DNA from 2 places in the Nonomuraea sp. bgisy101 genome. Region 2 is predicted to be linked to the other one. Evidence: predicted binding sites of a transcription regulator. Region 2 holds the regulator's gene; the other holds the start of a gene.

Region 1 (6,168 bases), on a different contig from region 2:
GCCGATGTGCTGCCTGGCGGCGCGCAGGTCGCGCTCGCCGAGCGTGGTCAGCTCCTGCCCGGCGACCGCGACGGTGCCGCGGTCGGGGCGCTCGAGGAGGTTGACGCAGCGCAGCAGCGTGCTCTTTCCCGCGCCGCTCTGGCCGAGCACACCGAAGATCTCCCCCTGGCGCACGTGCAGATCGACACCGTCCAGCGCGACGGTGTCACCGTACGACTTGCGCAGGCCTGCAGCCTGGATCACGAAAATTCCCCACAACGGATTCGGTAACGGACGGTCAGCGTTGGGGGACGCGTCAGCGAGTGCCGGGGTGGAACGGCAGGTGGCTCAGGCGGCGCAGCACGAAGCTGGGGCGGATCATCAGGGAGATACCTTCGAACGAGGAGGGCGGAAGGGTGCGCTCTAGCGGGCCTGACAGCCCATACACCTGCGCATTCGCATCTCGTTCACGTTGTTGCCAACGATCCTCTTACCGGCGCCTATTCCCGTCCGCCGATGTGAAGTGGCTCACCACCGCCCGTCTGGCGGCGCGTGACAGAACGCGACCGACAGGCGCCGTTGTCCGGCCACCATGGCGAAGCCGCCCCGCCGTACGGACGGCGGGGCGGCTTCGGCGGGTGGTCAGGCCGCGGTGGTCTGGGCGACCTTGGCGGGGGTGAGGGCGATGTCGAGCACCTCACGCACGTCACCGACGGCGTGGATGGTCAGCTCGTCGCGGACCTCCTTGGGCAGGTCGTCCAGGTCGGGCTCGTTGCGGGCCGGGATGAGGACGGTGGTGATGCCCGCCCTGTGCGCCGCCAGCAGCTTCTGCTTGACGCCGCCGATGGGCAGCACCCGCCCGGTGAGGGAGATCTCACCGGTCATCGCCACGTCGTTGCGGACGAGCCGTCCCGACAGCAGCGAGGCCAGCGCCGTGGTGAGCGTGACGCCCGCCGAGGGCCCGTCCTTGGGGACGGCGCCCGCGGGGAAGTGCACGTGCACCGAGCGGTCCTTCAGCGCGGTGACCGGCAGCTCCAGCTCCGCGCCGTGCGAGCGCAGGTAGGACAGCGCGATCCGCGCCGACTCCTTCATCACGTCGCCGAGCTGTCCTGTGAGGGTCAGCCCGGTGTCGCCGGTCTCGGGGTCGGCCAGGGACGCCTCGACGTAGAGGACGTCGCCGCCGGCTCCGGTGACGGCCAGGCCGGTGGCCACGCCGGGCACCGAGGTGCGCTGCTTGGACTCGGGCAGCGACGCTTCGGGCACGAAGCGCGGCCTGCCCAGGTAGTCGACCAGGCCGTCCTCACCGACCGTGGTGGGCAGTTCGTCCTTGGCCGTGACCTTGCGCAGGATCCTGGCGATGGAACGCTCGAGGGAGCGCACGCCGGCCTCGCGGGTGTACTCGGCGGCCAGCTTGCGCAGGGCCGCCTCCTCCACGGTGACCTCCTCGGCCGTCAGCCCGGCCAGCTCCAGCTGCTTGGGCAGCAGGTGGTCGCGGGCGATGGCCACCTTCTCGTCCTCGGTGTAGCCGTCGAGCGTGACGACCTCCATGCGGTCGAGCAGCGGCCCCGGGATGGCCTCGAGGACGTTGGCCGTCGCGAGGAAGAGCACGTCCGACAGGTCGAGCTCGACCTCCAGGTAGTGGTCGCGGAAGGTGTGGTTCTGCGCCGGGTCGAGGACCTCGAGCAGGGCGGCCGTCGGGTCGCCCCGGTAGTCGGCGCCGACCTTGTCGATCTCGTCGAGCAGGACGACGGGGTTCATCGAGCCGGCCTCGCGGATGGCGCGCACGATGCGGCCGGGCAGCGCGCCGACGTAGGTGCGCCGGTGGCCGCGGATCTCGGCCTCGTCGCGCACGCCGCCGAGGGCGACGCGGACGAACTTCCTGCCCATGGCGCGGGCCACGGACTCGCCCAGCGACGTCTTGCCGACTCCGGGCGGACCGGCGAGGGCGAGGACGGCGCCGCTGCGGCGGCCGCCCACCACGCCGAGGCCCTTGTCCTGGCGCCGCTTGCGCACGGCCAGGTACTCGATGATGCGGTCCTTGACGTCCTCGAGGCCGGTGTGGTCGGCGTCGAGCACCTCGCGGGCGCCGGCGATGTCGTAGTTGTCGTCGCTCGTCTCGTTCCAGGGGATGTCGAGGACGGTGTCGAGCCACGTGCGGATCCAGCCGGTCTCGGGAGACTGGTCAGAGGTCCGCTCCAGCTTGTCGACCTCCTTGAGCGCCGCCTCGCGCACCTTCTCGGGGAGGTCGGCCGCCTCCACGCGGGCGCGGTAGTCCTCCTCCTCGGTCTCGGCGGTGTCGCCGTTGAGCTCCTTCAGCTCCTTGCGCACGGCGGCGAGCTGCTGGCGCAGCAGGAACTCACGCTGCTGCTTCTCCATGCCCTCCTGGACGTCCTTGCGGATCGTCTCGGCGACGTCGAGCTCCGCCAGGTGCTCACGCGACCACTCCACCAGCTTGGCCAGCCGGTCGGCGGGGTCGGGGGCCTCCAGCAGCTCGACCTTCTGGGCGGTGCTCAGCCACGGCGTGTAGCCGGAGCTGTCGGCGAGGACCGAGGGGTCGTCGATCTGGTTGACCTGGTCGACCACCTGCCACGCGCCACGCTTCTGCAGGATCGTGGTGGCCAGCGCCTTGTACTCCTTGGCCAGCTCCTGCGCCCGCTCCCCGACGTGCACGGGGTCGACGGTGTGGACCTCCACCCAAAGGGCCGCGCCCGGGCCGGTCGTGCCCTTGCCGACGCGCGCCCTGTTGACGCCGCGCACGACGGCGGCGGGCTCGCCCCCGGGGAGCCTGCCGACCTGCTCGACCACGGCCTGCACGCCGACCGCGCCGTAGCGGCCGTCGATCCTGGGAACGAGGAGGACACGCGGCTTGTTGAGACCAGAAGCCTGAGCCGCGTCGATCGCAGCCCGGACCTCCGAGTCGGACAGGTCCAGAGGGACCACCATGCCCGGCAGGACCACCTCGTCGTCGAGCGGCAGGACCGGGAGGATCAAGCTCTCACTCATCTGAACTCCAATGGGGTTGAGTTATACACGCTCAATTCATTGGAGCCCAGGATTGTTCCCTTCCTTGCTGATGTTCGCTCACGGCGATCGTAATGATGTAAGTCATACCTGAGATGGTCACTCCCAGGGGTGACGCCTGCCTGGTGAGCGGGGCCGTACGCTGTTGCGGTGATCTCGGCCCTCGTCCAGCCGTTCTGGCTCGCGTTCTTCCGCGGCGAGGCCGACCCGCCTCCGGTCCGTTCTCCCCGCCTGCGCCGCCGCACGCCCGGCGTGCTGCGGCTGCTGCTGCCCTTCGACCACGTCGACGTGGTGCAGGGGGCCGACCTCGTCGTGGCGGCGACCCTGTTCGTCACCACGCTCACGGAACTGAGCCCGACCACGCGGCAGCCGGCGTACATGGTCTACCTGGCCGCCCTCGGCTTCTCGCTGCCGGTCGCCCTGCGCGAGCGCCGTCCGCTGGTGGCCTGGCGCCTGGCCGTGGTGCTCATGCCGGTGTCGCTCCACGTCGTCGAACAGGTCACCGACATGCAGCCGCCCTACCTCGGGGCGGCCATCGTGATGTACCTGCTGGTGCTCTACACGGTCGCCGCCAGGTCCGACAGGCGCGTCACGATCGCGGTGTGGGTGGTCTCGGTGCTGACCGTCTGGATCGTCGACCGCAACACGATGACGCTGTCCACGGTCACGATGACCGTGATCCTGCTGTTCGGCTACAACGTCCGGGTACGGCGCAGCGCCACCGAGAGCAGGGACGCTGCCATCGGTGAGCGGTTCGTCATGGCCGAACGGGCGCGGATCGCCAGGGAACTGCACGACGTGGTCGCCCACCACCTGTCGGTCATCGCGATCCAGGCGGAGGCCGTCCCCATGGAGGCCCGAGGGGACGCCTCCCTCCTGGAGGCGGGGCTCGCGCAGATCCGCGGGCTGTCCCTTGAGGCGATCAAGGAGCTGCGGCAGGTCCTCGGCGTGCTGCGCGATCAAGAGGGCAGGGCCGACACCACGCCGCCGCCCGCCCTCGACCGGCTGGACGAGCTGGTCGGCAACGCCAGGTCGGCCGGCCTCACCGTGCTGGTCAAACGCTCGGGAGAGCTGGAGGAGGTGCCCACGGCCATGGCCGTCTCGGCCTATCGGATCGTGCAAGAATCGCTCAGCAACGCCATGCGGCACGCGCCGGGTTCGGCCGTTGCGGTCGAGGTGATCTGGGCCGGCGACCTGCGCGTGCGGGTGGCCAACGGGCCAGGGCGCAGGCCCGGGGAGGCCCCGGGCGCCGGCCACGGGCTGGTGGGCATGCGTGAGCGGGCCACCCTGCTGGGCGGATCGCTGGAGGCTGGTCCCATGGAAGGGGGCGGGTTCGAGGTGAAGGCCCTGCTGCCGCTGGAGCGGACGTCATGATCCGGGTGCTGATCGCCGACGACCAGGGCATGGTCCGCACGGGCTTCACGGTGTTCCTCAGCAGCCAGCCCGACCTCGAGGTGGTGGGCGAGGCCGCCAACGGCCAGGAGGCGATCGAGCGGGTGGCCGAGCTGAAGCCCGACGTCGTGCTCATGGACGTCAGGATGCCGGTGATGGACGGCCTGGAGGCCACGCGCCGGCTCATGGCCGCCGGTGAGACCAAGGTGCTGATCCTGACGACCTTCGACCTCGACGACTACGTCTACGAGGCGTTGCGGGCGGGGGCCAGCGGATTCCTGCTCAAGGACGCCTCCGCCGCGCAGCTGGCCGAGGCGGTGCGGGTGGTCGCCGCGGGCGAGGCCCTGATCGCTCCGGCGGTGACCAAGCGGCTGATCCACGAGTTCGCCAGGCTGGGCGGCCCCCGGGCGCCGTCGGTCAAGCGCCTGGCGGAGCTGACCGAGCGCGAGACCGAGGTGCTCACCCTGATCGCGCAGGGCCTGTCCAACCAGGAGATCGCCGACCGGCTCGTGGTCGCCGAGCAGACGGTGAAGACACACGTGGGCAGGGTGCTGACCAAGCTCTACCTGCGCGACAGGGCGCAGGCGATCGTCTACGCCTACGAGACGGGGCTGGTCCGCCCCGGTGAATGACTCCAAGTGGTACGCGTCGCCACGGATGCTGCTGGCCGCGGACGTCGTGGTCGGGCTCGTGCTGTTCTGGCTGACCCGCGACGACCTGACCGCGAGCACCACCGGCTTCCCGCTCGGGCCGGCCGGACTCGAGCCGCCGGTCGAGGTCGGCCGGCGGCTCGGGCCCGGCGACCTCGACCCGCCGACCGACGACGGAATGCTCACACTCGTCGCGGCCATCGCGTCGGCGCCGGTCGCGCTGCGCAGACCGGCGCCGGTCATGTCGCTGGTTCTGGCGGCCGTCGTGATGGTGTGGAACCCGTACCCCATCCATCAGCTGACCTCGGTCGGCGGCCTTTCGGTCGTGCTGTGCGCCTACACGGTCGCCACCCGCGTCCCCGTCATCGGCGCCGTCGCCGTGTGGATCGTCCCCACGCTGGCGGAGATCCTGTACAGACCGCAGCCCTTCGGCCTGGAGCTGCTGCTCCTCCCGGTCGTCCTGGTGCTCGGCCAGGTCGTCAGGGCCCGCCGCCGCACCCAGGCCGAGCTGACGGCGCAGGCGGAGCAGACCCTCGCCGCGCAGGCGGTGGCGGAGGAACGGCTGCGGATCGCGCGCGAGCTGCACGACGTCGTCGCCCACCACATGTCGGCCATCGCCATCCAGTCGGAGGCGGTACGGCTGCGCGCCGCCGGTGACGCCGCCCTCCTCGACACCGGCCTGGCCGAGGTACGGGAGATCTCGCTGGAGGCGATCTCCGAGATGCGGCAGATCGTCGGCACCCTGCGCCAGGCTCCCGCGCCCGACCTCGACCGCGTCGGCGAGCTGTTCGACACGGTCCGCGCGGCCGGCCACCCGGTGACGGTGACCTCCGAGTTCGGCGAGGTGGATCCGCCGGTGGGCGAGACGGCCTACCGCATCCTGCAGGAGTCCCTGAGCAACGCGATGCGGCACGCGCCAGGCGCCGAGGTGAGCGTCGACGTGGGCAGGACCGAGGCGGAACTGGTGATCGTCGTCGCCAACCGGCCCCCGCTCGCGGCCGCCCCCGCCGCCGGGGGCGGGCACGGGATCATCGGCATGCGGGAGCGGGCCGAGTTACTCGGCGGGTCCCTCGAGGCGGGGCCGAGGCCTGAGGGCGGATTCGAGGTGCGGGCGAGGCTGCCGCTG
Region 2 (6,168 bases):
ATGTGCCTCAGCCACCATCCGGCGTCCCCGCCCACCTCCGAGGAGGTCCTGTCCCTGGCCAGAGCCGACGGCGCCTGACGTCACGAAAAGGCCCCGGACGAGAGCATCCGGGGCCGGGTCGTCGAACAGATCAGGCGCGGGCGATCGTCAGCTCGTCGTCGCCCAGGTCGACCTGGACCGTGTCGCCGTCGATCACCTCACCCGACAGCACCGCCTTCGCGAGCTTGTCCCCGATCGCCGACTGCACCAGCCGCCGCAGCGGCCGCGCGCCGTACATCGGGTCGTAGCCGGTGATCGCCAGCCAGTCGCGGGCCGCGGGCGTGACGTTCAGGGCGAGCCGCCGCTCGGCGAGCCGCCGCGCGAGGCGCTCCACCTGCAGGTCGACGATCTTCGTCAGCTCCTCCGAGCCGAGCGAGTCGAACAGGATGACGTCGTCGAGCCTGTTGAGGAACTCCGGCTTGAACGACGCCCGCACCGCGCCCATCACGGCGTCGCGCTTGGCGCCGTTCTCCAGCTTCGGGTCGACGAGGTACTGCGAGCCGATGTTGGAGGTCAGGATGAGGATCGTGTTGCGGAAGTCGACCGTGCGGCCCTGCCCGTCGGTCAGCCGCCCGTCGTCGAGCACCTGCAGCAGGATGTCGAAGACCTCGGGGTGCGCCTTCTCGACCTCGTCCAGCAGCACGACGGTGTAGGGACGCCGCCGCACGGCCTCGGTGAGCTGTCCGCCCTCCTCGTAGCCGACGTAGCCGGGAGGCGCGCCGACCAGGCGGGCGACGCTGTGCTTCTCGGAGTACTCGGACATGTCGATGCGGGTCATCGCCCGTTCGTCGTCGAACAGGAACTCCGCCAGCGCCTTGGCCAGCTCCGTCTTGCCCACGCCCGTCGGGCCGAGGAACAGGAACGACCCTGTCGGCCTGTCGGGGTCGGCGATGCCCGCGCGGGTGCGCCGTACGGCGTCGGAGACGGCCTGGACGGCCTCGCGCTGGCCGATGAGCCGCCTGCCGAGCTCGTCCTCCATCCGCAGCAGCTTGGCCGTCTCCGCCTCCAGCAGGCGGCCCGCAGGGATGCCGGTCCACGAGGAGATGACCTCGGCGATGTCGTCGGGGCCGACCTCCTCCTTGACCATCTGCTGGTCGGGGGTCTCCTGGGTGGCGGTCGACAGTTCCTTCTCCAGGCGCGGCACCTCGTCGTACAGCAGCCTGGACGCCTCGGCGTAGTTGCCGTCGCGCTGGAAGCGCTCGGCGGCGCCGCGCACCTCGTCGAGCTGCTTCTTCAGGTCGCCGACCCTGTTGAGGCCGTCCTTCTCCCGCTGCCACCTGGCGACGAGGGCGTTGAGCTCCTCCTGCCGGTCGGCCAGCTCGGCGCGCAGTCGTTCGAGGCGCTGGATGGAGGCCTCGTCGGTCTCCTTCGCCAGCGCCAGCTCCTCCATCTTCATCCTGTCGACGTTGCGCTGGAGCTGGTCGATCTCGACGGGACGCGAGTCGATCTCCATGCGCAGCCGCGAGGCGGCCTCGTCGACCAGGTCGATGGCCTTGTCGGGCAGGAAGCGGCTGGTGATGTAGCGGTCGGACAGCGCCGCGGCGGCCACGAGCGCGCTGTCGGCGATCTGCACCTGGTGGTGGGCCTCGTAGCGGCCCTTCAGCCCACGCAGGATCGCGATCGTGTCCTCGACCGACGGCTCACCGACGAACACCTGCTGGAAGCGCCGCTCGAGCGCGGGGTCCTTCTCGATGCGCTCGCGGTACTCGTCGAGCGTGGTCGCGCCGATCATGCGCAGCTCGCCGCGCGCCAGCATCGGCTTGAGCATGTTGCCCGCGTCCATGGCGCCCTCGGCCGCGCCCGCGCCGACCACGGTGTGCAGTTCGTCGATGAAGGTGACGATCTGCCCGTTGCTCTCCTTGATCTCCGAGAGCACGGCCTTGAGGCGCTCCTCGAACTCGCCGCGGTACTTCGCGCCCGCGACCATCGCGCCCAGGTCGAGCGAGATCAGCTTCTTGTTGCGCAGCGATTCGGGCACGTCACCCGCGACGATCCGCTGGGCCAGGCCCTCGACGACCGCGGTCTTGCCGACACCGGGCTCGCCGATCAGCACAGGGTTGTTCTTGGTACGGCGAGACAGCACCTGCACCACACGCCTGATCTCGGAGTCGCGCCCGATCACCGGGTCGAGCTTGCCGCTCCTGGCCCGCTCTGTCAGGTCGACGCCGTACTTCTCCAGCGCCTGGTAGGTGTCCTCGGGCGTCTCGCTGGTGACCCTCGCGTGCCCGCGCACCTTCTCGAACGCGTCGAGCAGCGCCTGCGGCGTGGCCCCGGTCCCCTGCAGGAGCGTGGCCATCTCGCCGCCGTCGGTCGCGAGACCGACCAGCAGGTGCTCGGTCGAGACGTACTCGTCCTCCAGTCGCTTGGCCCGCTGCGCAGCGGTGTTGATCACCGTGAGCAGCTGCCGTGAGCTGGAGGGCGCGCTCACCGTGGCGCCCTGCGCCTTCGGCAGGGCCGCCAGCGCGGTCTCCACCTTCGCGCGCAACGTCTTCCAATCGACGCCGACCGCTTCGAGCAGGGGTACGGCGGTGCCGCCCGTCTGGGAGAGCAGGGCGGAGAGCAGATGCGCCGGTGCGATCTCGGGATTTCCCTCGGCGGCCGCCCGCCGCATCGCGACCGACAGCGCTTCCTGGCTCTTCTGGGTGAGCTTGTAGTCCATGTATTCAGGCCCCCGGTGGCAGCTCGTATCGGATCAGGGCTTTGACCATGGACACCTCGGCTCTGAGTCGGTGGACCTCCTCACGCAGCCTCAGCGCCTCGTTCTCCAGCTCAAGGATCCGTTTGATGCCGGCGAGGTTGATGCCTTCCTCCTGGGACAGGCGCTGCACCTCGCGCAGCTGGATGATGTCTCGCATCGAGTAGAGGCGGCCGCGCCCCGCCGTACGCCCGGGGCAGACCAGTCCCAGGCGGTCGTACTGCCGGAGGGTCTGCGGGTGCAGACCCGACAGCTGCGCGGCCACCGAGATGACATAGACGGGTGTCTCGTCCGACAGGTTGAAGTAGTTGGCGTCCATCGGCCTACTCGCTCCTGGCACGTTGGATGAGGTCGGCCCTCGGGTCCTCGCTCGCGGTGGCCGTACGGAACTCGTTCAGCAGCTCGCGCGACTTGTCGTCGAGCTCCTGCGGCACGAGCACCTCGACCGAGGCGAGCAGGTCGCCCTTGGTGCCGTCCTTACGGGTGGCCCCCCTGCCGCGAACCCTGAAGGTGCGGCCGTTGGGCGTGCCCGCCGGAATGCGCAGAGTGACAGGCATGCCCTTGAGGACGGGCACCTTGATCTCCGCGCCGAGTGCCGCCTCGGTGAAGGTGACGGGCACGGTGATGGTCAGGTTGTCGCCCGACCGCCCGAACACCGCGTGCGGCTTGACGTGGGTCTGGATGTAGAGGTCGCCCGCCGGCCCGCCGTTCTCGCCCGGCGCGCCCTTGCCCTTGAGCTTGACCCGCTGTCCGTCGGCCACCCCCGCGGGGATGCGCGCCTGGATGGTGCGGGTGCTCTTGGCCCTGCCGCTGCCGTCGCACACGGGGCACGGGTCGTCGACGAGGAGACCCCGGCCCTTACAGTCGCGGCACGGCTCGGAGAAGGCGAAGTTGCCCAGGTTACGGCTGGCCGCGCCGGTGCCCTCGCAGGTCGGGCAGACCCGCGGGGTGGTGCCGGCCTTGGCTCCCGTGCCGCTGCACGCCTTGCACGCCGACGACGTGGTCAGCCTGAGCGAGACGGTGTGGCCCTCCACCGCCTCGGTGAAGGTGAGCGTGACCTCGGACTCGATGTCCTGGCCGCGGCGCGGCCTGGTCGTCGTGCCCGTGGTGCGGGAGCCGCCCGCGCCGCCCCTGTTGAACAGTCCCCCGAAAAGGTCGCCGATGCGCTCGCTCGTGCTTCCGCTCTGCTGTCCCGTGCCGCCGAACAGGTCGCCGAAGTCGAACGGGAAACCACCGCCACCGCCGCCTGGCCGCGGCCCGCCCACGCCCGACCCGAACAGCGTGCGCGCCTCGTCGTACTCCTTGCGGCGCTTGCTGTCGGAGAGCACGTCGTTGGCCTCGGAGATCTCCTTGAACCTGGCCTCCTTGGCGGCGTCACCCTGGTTGGCGTCAGGGTGGTACTGCCTGGCCAGCTTCCTGTAGGCCTTCTTGATCTCGTCGGCGGTGGCGGTCTTGGGCACACCAAGGACGGCGTAGTAATCCTTCTCCAGGTAGTCCTTGGTGCTCATCTATGGCGTCCTTTCGGGGGTTTCTTAGTTTTCGTCGGACGCGGCCGGGGCGTCCTCGGGCTCGGCGACCGCGACCCTAGCGGGACGCAGCACCCGGTCGCCGATGCGGTAGCCGAGCTGCAGGACCTCGATGGCGGTCGGCTCGGTCACCTCCGAGGAGTAGCTGTGCATCAGCGCCTCGTGGACGGTCGGGTCGAAGGGCTCGCCCTTCTGACCGAACGAGGTCAGCCCCAGCTTGGTGACGACAGCTTCCAGAGACTCGGCGACCTTGGCGAAACCGCCGGTCAGCTCGCCGTGGTCGCGGGCTCTGCCGATGTCGTCGAGGACCGGCAGCAGCTCGGAGAGTGCCCCGGCGACCGCCTGCTCGCGCACCGCGACCCTGTCGCGCTCGACCCGCCTGCGGTAGTTGGTGTACTCCGCCTGCAGACGCTGCAGGTCGGCGGTGCGCTCGGCCAGGAGACCGGCGTCACCGCCGGCGGCCGGCGCGGCGTCCGCCGGAGGAGCGGCCTGGACCTGCTCCTCCGATACGGTCCTCGCCTTGCCTGTCTTGGGGTCGATCTTGCGGTTGTCGCGGATCACCGGCTCTGTCTCGGGCCCGTTATCGCGCGGGTCAGACATCGTCACTGGTCCTTCTTGGGCTGGTCTTCGTCCACGATCTCGGCCTCGACGACGTCGTCGTCGGCGTTGGCCTCGGCCTTGGCCTGCGCGGTGTCACCCTCGGGGGCGCCACCCGCCTGCTGGTTCTGAGCGTAGATCGCCGAACCCATCTTCTGGCTGACCGTGGCGAGCTTCTCGGCCGAGTTGCGGATCACGTCGGTGTCGGTGCCCTCGAGAGCCTTCTTCAGCTCCGCGAGCGCGTCGTTCACCTCGGTCTTGATCTCGCCGGGAACCTTGTCGTCGTTCTCGCGGAGGAACTTCTCCGTCTGGTAGGCGAGGCCGTCGGCGTTGTTGCGGACCTCGGCCTCCTCGCGACGCTTCTTGTCCTCTTCGGCGTAGGACTCGGCCTCGCGCATCATGCGCTCGATGTCGTCCTTCGGTAGCGCGGAGCCGCCGGTGATCGTCATCGTCTGCTCCTTGCCGGTACCGAGGTCCTTGGCGGAGACGTTGACGATGCCGTTGGCGTCGATGTCGAAGGTGACCTCGATCTGCGGGATGCCGCGCGGAGCCGGCGCGATGCCGGTCAGCTCGAACGTGGCCAGCTTCTTGTTGTACGAGGCGATCTCGCGCTCGCCCTGGTAGACCTGGATCTGCACCGACGGCTGGTTGTCCTCGGCCGTGGTGAAGACCTCGGAGCGCTTGGTCGGGATCGTCGTGTTGCGCTCGATGATCTTCGTGAAGATGCCGCCCTTGGTCTCGATGCCGAGGGACAGCGGGGTCACGTCGAGCAGCAGGACGTCCTTGACCTCACCCTTGAGCACACCCGCCTGCAGCGCGGCGCCGATGGCGACGACCTCGTCGGGGTTGACGCCCTTGTTGGGCTCCTTGCCGCCGGTGAGCTCCTTGACCAGCTCGGACACGGCGGGCATACGGGTCGAGCCACCGACGAGCACCACGTGGGCGATGTCGGCGACCTTGATGCCGGCGTCCTTGATGACCTGGTGGAACGGGCCCTTGGTCCGCTCGAGCAGGTCCGCGGTCAGGCGCTGGAACTCCGAGCGGGTCAGCTTCTCGTCCAGGTGGAGAGGACCCTCGGAGGAGGCGGTGATGTAGGGCAGGTTGATGTTGGTCTCAGCCTGGCTGGACAGCTCGATCTTGGCCTTCTCCGCGGCCTCGCGGAGGCGCTGGAGGGCCATCTTGTCCTTGGCCAGGTCGACGCCGTGCGCGTTCTGGAAGCGCTTGACCAGCTCGTCGACGACACGCTGGTCCCAGTCGTCGCCACCGAGGTGGTTGTCACCGGAGGTGGCCTTCACCTCGACGAAGCCGTGG

The links. The regulator HspR, encoded in region 2, represses chaperone genes until heat shock. The targets are predictions, from matches to a motif close to ANTTGAGTCNNNNNGACTCAANT.
Region 1: lon (endopeptidase La) is a predicted target of HspR. The motif match lies at 2,997-3,019, and genes of this name have one in related genera.

Annotation. Positions count from the first base shown of each region.
Region 1 is NZ_JBYITD010000024.1:120,537-126,704, forward strand. It holds gene AC3EO4_RS37090 (methionine ABC transporter ATP-binding protein) at 1-243, opposite strand, end outside; gene lon (endopeptidase La) at 622-2,982, opposite strand; gene AC3EO4_RS37100 (sensor histidine kinase) at 3,151-4,374, shown strand; gene AC3EO4_RS37105 (response regulator) at 4,371-5,024, shown strand; gene AC3EO4_RS37110 (sensor histidine kinase) at 5,017-6,168, shown strand, end outside.
Region 2 is NZ_JBYITD010000033.1:19,612-25,779, reverse strand. It holds gene AC3EO4_RS43200 (helicase HerA domain-containing protein) at 1-78, shown strand, start outside; gene clpB (ATP-dependent chaperone ClpB) at 131-2,698, opposite strand; gene AC3EO4_RS43190 (heat shock protein transcriptional repressor HspR) at 2,703-3,053, opposite strand; gene dnaJ (molecular chaperone DnaJ) at 3,058-4,242, opposite strand; gene grpE (nucleotide exchange factor GrpE) at 4,267-4,860, opposite strand; gene dnaK (molecular chaperone DnaK) at 4,863-6,168, opposite strand, start outside.